2 regions of the Lysinibacillus sp. RS11 genome follow, and region 1 is predicted to be linked to the other one. Evidence: a T-box and tRNA genes for the amino acid it is inferred to sense, from the RefSeq annotation. Region 1 holds a T-box; the other holds one or more tRNA genes.

Evidence for each region. A T-box is a leader RNA that pairs with one kind of tRNA and senses whether it is charged. The one in region 1 lies ahead of tyrS (tyrosine--tRNA ligase), so its partner is inferred to be a tRNA-Tyr.
Region 2: it encodes a tRNA-Tyr, which carries the amino acid that the T-box ahead of tyrS (tyrosine--tRNA ligase) is inferred to sense. The anticodon was not compared.

What each region holds. Positions count from the first base shown of each region.
Region 1 covers NZ_CP168124.1:3,696,107-3,699,518, forward strand. Annotated here, with positions in the region: gene AB9L17_RS19010 (cobalamin-binding protein) at 1-591, shown strand, start outside; gene tyrS (tyrosine--tRNA ligase) at 698-1,966, opposite strand; T-box leader at 2,050-2,253, opposite strand; gene AB9L17_RS19020 (transglycosylase domain-containing protein) at 2,358-3,412, shown strand, end outside.
Region 2 covers NZ_CP168124.1:4,665,490-4,668,901, reverse strand. Annotated here, with positions in the region: gene mbcS (acyl-CoA synthetase MbcS) at 1-551, opposite strand, end outside; tRNA gene AB9L17_RS24070 (tRNA-Asn) at 820-896, shown strand; tRNA gene AB9L17_RS24065 (tRNA-Glu) at 1,012-1,086, shown strand; tRNA gene AB9L17_RS24060 (tRNA-Val) at 1,160-1,235, shown strand; tRNA gene AB9L17_RS24055 (tRNA-Tyr) at 1,250-1,333, shown strand; tRNA gene AB9L17_RS24050 (tRNA-Gln) at 1,349-1,423, shown strand; tRNA gene AB9L17_RS24045 (tRNA-Lys) at 1,438-1,510, shown strand; gene rocF (arginase) at 1,936-2,841, shown strand; gene sigW (RNA polymerase sigma factor SigW) at 2,975-3,412, shown strand, end outside.

The DNA.
Region 1 (3,412 bases):
ATTGAAGCTCTACAAGCAAGAAATATTCCTCACATTGTTTTTAATGCCAATTCATTAGAGGAAATCGCACAAGATCTCCATACATTGGGTAAAGCCTGTGGAGTTGAAGATCGAGCTAGAAAAATTTCTGAGGAATATTTACAATATATTGAACGTCTTCGCTCTGTTGCACAAACGATTCCTAAAAAACCTACGCTCTATTGGGAATGGTGGCCGAAACCTTTTTTTACACCAGGTAAAATAAATTGGCTAACTGAAATTAGCACCATTGCTGGTGGGCAAAATCTGTTTCAAGATGTAGAACTCGCAAGCGTGCAAACTGATTGGGCAGATGTAGTAAGGCGCAATCCAGACTATATTATGATGGCTTGGGTAGGAGTTGCCTTCGAGCGTATTCAACCTGCAATTTTATTAAAACGTCCACATGCGCAGGAGCTACAGGCAGTTCAAATGAAACAGCTTCACGTGATGGAGGAATGGCTTTATTGTCGCCCATCACCTCGCCTAATAGAGGGTGCATTGAAACTTGCCCAAATACTTCACCCAAAAGAATATGGGCACTTAAAGCTTCCTAGTTTTTTAGATAGCTAAAACCCCTCGTTTTGCCAAAGAGCCATACTTTATTTAATAGAACACCCAAAATAAAACATCCCCTCAAATATTGAAGGGATGTTTCGTTTTGTTGTATAGGTTTGAATTAAACAAACTTCACCATATGGTATTTTTTCTTACCGCGACGTACAATGCTAAACGCATCCTCTAAACGATCCTTGCCGTCGATGACATATTCTAATTCAGTGACCTTTTCACCGTTCACGCTAATCGCACCATTCGTTACGTCTTCACGAGCTTGACGTTTTGAAGGTGAAATGCCTGCTTCCACAAGTAAATCTACGATGTTTTTATCTTCTTTCGCCATTTCAAAAGAAGGAACATCTTTAAACGCATCCTTCATTTCATTAGCAGAAAGTGCTTTTAAATCACCAGAGAATAATGCAGCAGTAATACGAATTGCTTGATCTAATGCTTCTTGACCATGAATTAAACGAGTCATTTCTTCTGCTAGGGCTTTTTGTGCCTTACGTAAATGTGGTTCCTCTTCCACAGATACTGCTAAAGCTTCTATCTCTTCACGAGAAAGGAATGTAAAGATTTTTAAGTATTTTACAACATCAGCATCTGCAGCATTAATCCAGAATTGGTAGAACTCGTATGGGGAAGTTTTCTTGCCATCTAACCATACAGCACCACCAGCTGTTTTACCGAATTTTGTACCATCTGCTTTCGTTACTAATGGAATCGTTATACCAAATGCTTTCGTCTCTTCCTCATGCGTTTTACGAATAACTTCTAAACCAGTTGTAATATTCCCCCACTGATCAGAACCACCTACTTGAATGCGACAGTTGTAATGGTTGTATAAATGATTGTAATCAATACCTTGAATTAAAGTGTACGCAAACTCAGTGAATGAAATCCCTGTGTCAAGACGTGATGCAATTGTATCCTTTGCTAGCATGTAGTTCACATTAATTAATTTCCCGTAATCGCGTAAAAACTCAATTGTATTGATATCGCCAATCCAGTCACGGTTGTTAACTAACTGCGCGCCATTTCCATCTTCTGCAAAGTCAAAAATACGCTCTAATTGACTACGAATACCTTGAACGTTTTTATCGATTTGCTCAACTGTTTGCAATTGGCGTTCTTCTGAGCGACCAGATGGATCTCCAATCATACCAGTCGCACCTCCTACTAGCAAAATCGGACGATGACCTGCTTTTTGGAATCGACGTAGTGTTAAAAGAGGCACAATATGTCCAATATGCATAGAGTCTGCAGTTGGATCTACACCACAGTATAAAGAAACAGACTGTTCATCTAATAATTTGGTCATACCTTCAGCATCAGTTTGTTGGTATAACAATCCGCGCCATTCTAAGTCTTGTAATAATTCGTTCGTCATTTCTATTCCTCCTAATGTGTTTAATGTTTCTTTACGTGTAGAGCCAATCTAAATAAAAAAGTCCCTACACGCAAAATATTGCATGCAGGGACGTTAATCACTAACGCGGTACCACCCGGCTTGAAGATGTCATCCATCTTCCTCTTCATTCAACCGCCTTTATCGCAGGCGCGCACGTCTAAGCTCCAAGCACGTAATTCGTCTCTACATTATGACCAGCTTTCACCAACCGCTGGCTCTCTAAACAGGGAATATAGACACTACTGCAAGCTCTTCATCACTAGAAAACTATAAGCATTATTCTATACGATTCTTTTTTTCATTGTCAATAACTATGTTCGAGCTAAATCAATATGTGCTATAATAAACAAGATTTTAGGAGGTCGATACATTGAAAGAATGGATTGAGAAAATCAATGCAAAGATCGAAGAATTATTAGTACGAAAATGGATGAAGAAATTACGCATTTCCGGAAGTGTTATCTGGAACTTATTTTTACTATTTTTAATCTTTGCATTGGTAGGCACTGTATTTGTCGGTTCAGTTGGTGCTGGCTATTTTGCTTCACTCGTTAAAGAAGAGCCTCTGCGCTCCAAAGAAGAATTGCGAACTCAAATTTTTAACTACGATTCAACCAGTGAAATTTATTTTGCCGACGATATTTATATTGGAAAATTACGTACCGATTTAGAACGTCGTGAAACAACATTAAATAATGTCTCACCAGATGTAATTAATGCCGTATTAGCGACAGAGGATGAGTATTTCCGTGAACACAACGGAATAGTTCCGAAGGCCGTTATTCGTGGGCTACTTCAAGACGTAACAAACTCTTCTACTCAAACAGGGGGCTCTACGCTAACACAGCAACTTATTAAAAACCAAGTATTAACAAACGAAGTATCCTATGAACGTAAAGCAAAAGAACTTTTACTTGCGATGCGTTTAGAGCATTTTATGACAAAGGAAGAAATTTTAGAGGCCTATTTAAATATTATTCCTTATGGTCGTAGCTCTTCAGGTCGAAATATCGCAGGAGTGGAAACTGCTGCTGAAGGTATTTTCGGCGTAAAAGCAAAGGATTTAACGCTTCCTCAAGCGGCGTACATAGCTGGTATTCCTCAAGCACCTTTTGCTTACACACCTTTTACAAATACAGGTGATCTTAAAAGTGAAGAAGCTCTTCAACCGGGCATTGATCGTATGAAAACTGTTCTTTATCGTATGAAAGACGCAGGTTATATTAACGAAGCGCAGTATAAACAAGCAATCGCTTATGATATCACTGCCGACTTCCGTTCACCCGAGATACATGCTGAGGATAGCTATCCATGGCTAACATATGAGCTCGAAAATCGCGCGAAAGAAATAATTGCTGAAAAACTAGCAAAAGAAGATGGTATTGATCCAGAACGCTTAAAGAATGAACAAAAATTAAAAGATAG
Region 2 (3,412 bases), 970 kb from region 1:
GTTGTACCAGACGTATAAGAAAGGAATGCCATATCATCTCGTTTAGTAGCAGCTGCCGTAAATGTATCTGGCTGTGTACTAGCCAATTCATTTAAAGATGTCCAATCACCTATAGCAGAACCTATAATCAATTTATTATTTAAAGCCTCTACTGAAGAAGTAATACGATCAACCTCACCAATGAACGCTTCATAGGCAATTACGGCACTTGCAGAAGAGTGCTCCATACGATACTCTAAATCACTAGCACGTAACATTTCTGAACATGAAATAGGAACAATACCAGCTTTTAGGCAGCCAAGGAAGACAAAGTAAGCCTCAGGCAAACGTGGAATAATAACTAATACGCGATCTCCCTTTTGAAGCCCCTTCTTCGTAAAGGCATGCGCGTATTGATTCATTTTTTGTACAAGCTCAACATAGGAAATTGTCTGGCGCTCTTGTTGAGTATTTAGCCATCGTATTGCTTGACGGTCATTATCCTGGGAAAATTTCTCTAACTCCTCTGTAATATTATAAAATTCTGGTGCAATTAAATCGTTTGTTACCATGTGAACATTCCTCCCCCAAACAAATTTAATAGAAAATTCATAAAACTATTCTCATTTTAACAATTACAATAATATACAGCAAGAATATTTTATACATAGGATAGAAATATTAGATTTAATAGAGAACTATTATGGTATTTGTTAATGTCCAGGAAGGCTTCGACAAAAAATATAAAAATTTTCACAAAAAGTATTGCATAATTTAGTGTGCTTGCTATAATAATAAATGTACTTAAGAGGTTTTAAAAACCAAATTGAATACTATTGTTCCGAAGTAGCTCAGTTGGTAGTAGCACCTGACTGTTAATCAGGTTGTCGCAGGTTCGAGTCCTGCCTTCGGAGCCATTTTTTTGCTCATTTTTAAGATAATCTTATACATATAAATAATTTTAAAAAAGTGTTGCATTAAAAAACAAATAGTGTTAGAATAAATATTGTCTTGTTTGAGACATTGAAAAATGGCCCCTTGGTCAAGTGGTTAAGACACCGCCCTTTCACGGCGGTAACACGGGTTCGAATCCCGTAGGGGTCACCATTTTAAAAGCTTTGTAGTAATGCGAAGGCTTAAAAAGAATATAAACTGTTAAGAAATAAACACCTGTTTCTATGGAGGATTAGCTCAGCTGGGAGAGCATCTGCCTTACAAGCAGAGGGTCGGCGGTTCGAGCCCGTCATCCTCCACCATAATGTGTTATTTCGGAGGGGTAGCGAAGTGGCTAAACGCGGCGGACTGTAAATCCGCTCCTTAGGGTTCGGCGGTTCGAATCCGTCCCCCTCCACCAGTTTTTATAAATGATTGGGGTATAGCCAAGCGGTAAGGCAACGGATTTTGATTCCGTCATGCCTAGGTTCGAATCCTAGTACCCCAGCCATTTTTTTCTTTTATGAGCCATTAGCTCAGTTGGTAGAGCATCTGACTTTTAATCAGAGGGTCGAAGGTTCGAGTCCTTCATGGCTCACTTTTTTATAGAATAAAACTTATTCAAAAGTGTTACATTAACTACAGATACTAATCTCTTGCTGAAAACAGTAGGAGATTTTTTTTATGTTTTTTTTCTGACTCTTCATCGAAATATGTACTTAACTGCACATTCTACTCCGGGAGAGCGCTTTCTACAAACATAGTCTAAAGCCTCCTCGTTGCTCATACTTCGCTCCTGCGGTGTCTGAGATCTCACGGCTATTCCTCCAGAAAGTTTTGCTCTGTGACGACAACAAAGCGACCGTAGCTTCTCGCCTTCCTTCGCGCCATATGCTTTCATGACAACAAACCTTTTAATGAAGACTAGATTTTAGTTGTATAAATATGCGAAAAACTGTTGAGTTGAGCCAAGGTAGATGTAGGCTTTACAATAGTCTTACAACTCAAAGGGGGTATGGAAAGATGAATAAATTAAATATTTCTATTATTGGTGTGCCTACTGATTATGGGCAAACACGTAGAGGAGTAGATATGGGACCAAGTGCTATTCGCTACGCAGGTGTTGTAGAACGCTTAGAGGCAATTGGTCATGAGGTACAGGATCAAGGGGATATACGTGTTAGTCAGAAACAAGAAGGTACTATTGTGGATAAACAACTATTAAATTTAGAGGAAGTTATTGATGTAAGTACATCTTTAGCAAACAATGTAAATGAAGCATTGGAACAGAAGAAGTTTCCACTTGTATTTGGTGGTGATCATAGTATTGCTATTGGTACACTTGCAGGGCTTGGCGAGCATTACAAAAACTTAGGCGTTATCTGGTTTGATGCACATGCTGATTTAAATACTCCTGAAACGACACCGTCTGGTAATATACATGGTATGCCGTTAGCTGTTAGCATTGGGCTCGGTCATGAACGCTTAGTGCAAATTCGTAATTATGCGCCAAAAATTAAACCGGAAAACGTTATTATTATTGGGGCACGTTCTGTAGATCCAGGAGAGCGTGAATTGATTCGTCAACAAGGAATCAAGGTGTACTCAATGCATGAGATAGATCGTCTTGGTATGACGCGTGTAATGGAAGATGCTCTGGCCTATTTAAGAGAGCGCAATGTAGATGGTTTGCATTTATCACTCGATTTAGATGGGTTAGATCCACTTTATACGCCAGGGGTGGGGACACCTGTACCTGGTGGTATTACGTATCGAGAAAGTCATTTAGCGATGGAAATGATTCAGGAATCAGGTATGCTAACATCTGCTGAATTTGTTGAGGTTAATCCGATTTTAGATGAAAAGAATAGAACAGCAGATGTTGCTGTTGCATTAATGGGTTCTTTATTTGGTGAAACACTAGTTTAAAGAAATTTAACAAAAATTTGCCTATTGCCACAATGTATAAAAATCTTTTGATATAATTAATAACAAAATGAAACTTTTCTTATAGTTGGGTCGTATAGTATAAGACAGTTGTAAAGGTGGAGAAATCAACACAATGGATGCGTTCGTAAACAAGAAAATAAAACAAGTGCTTAAGGGCGATCAAAACGCATTTGCCGATATTGTGAGTCTCTATCAGCACAAACTGTACCAAGTATGCTATAGGATGTTAGCAAACAAGCAAGAATCTGAGGATATTGCTCAGGAAGCGTTTGTTCGTGCCTATATGAACTTGCATACTTTTGATCAGAAAAGAAAATTTTCGACGTGGCTTTATCGTATAGCGACAAATCTCTGTATAGACCGCATCCGGAAGAAAAAGCCGGATTATTATTTAGATGCGGAAGTAGCTGGTACAGAAGGGCTTGATATGTATTCGCAAATCGCAGCAGATGATCAGCTACCAGAGGAACAGGTAGAGCAAATGGAATTACAAGATCGGATTCAATATGAGATTGGATGTTTGCCGGATAAATACCGTTCAGTTATAGTG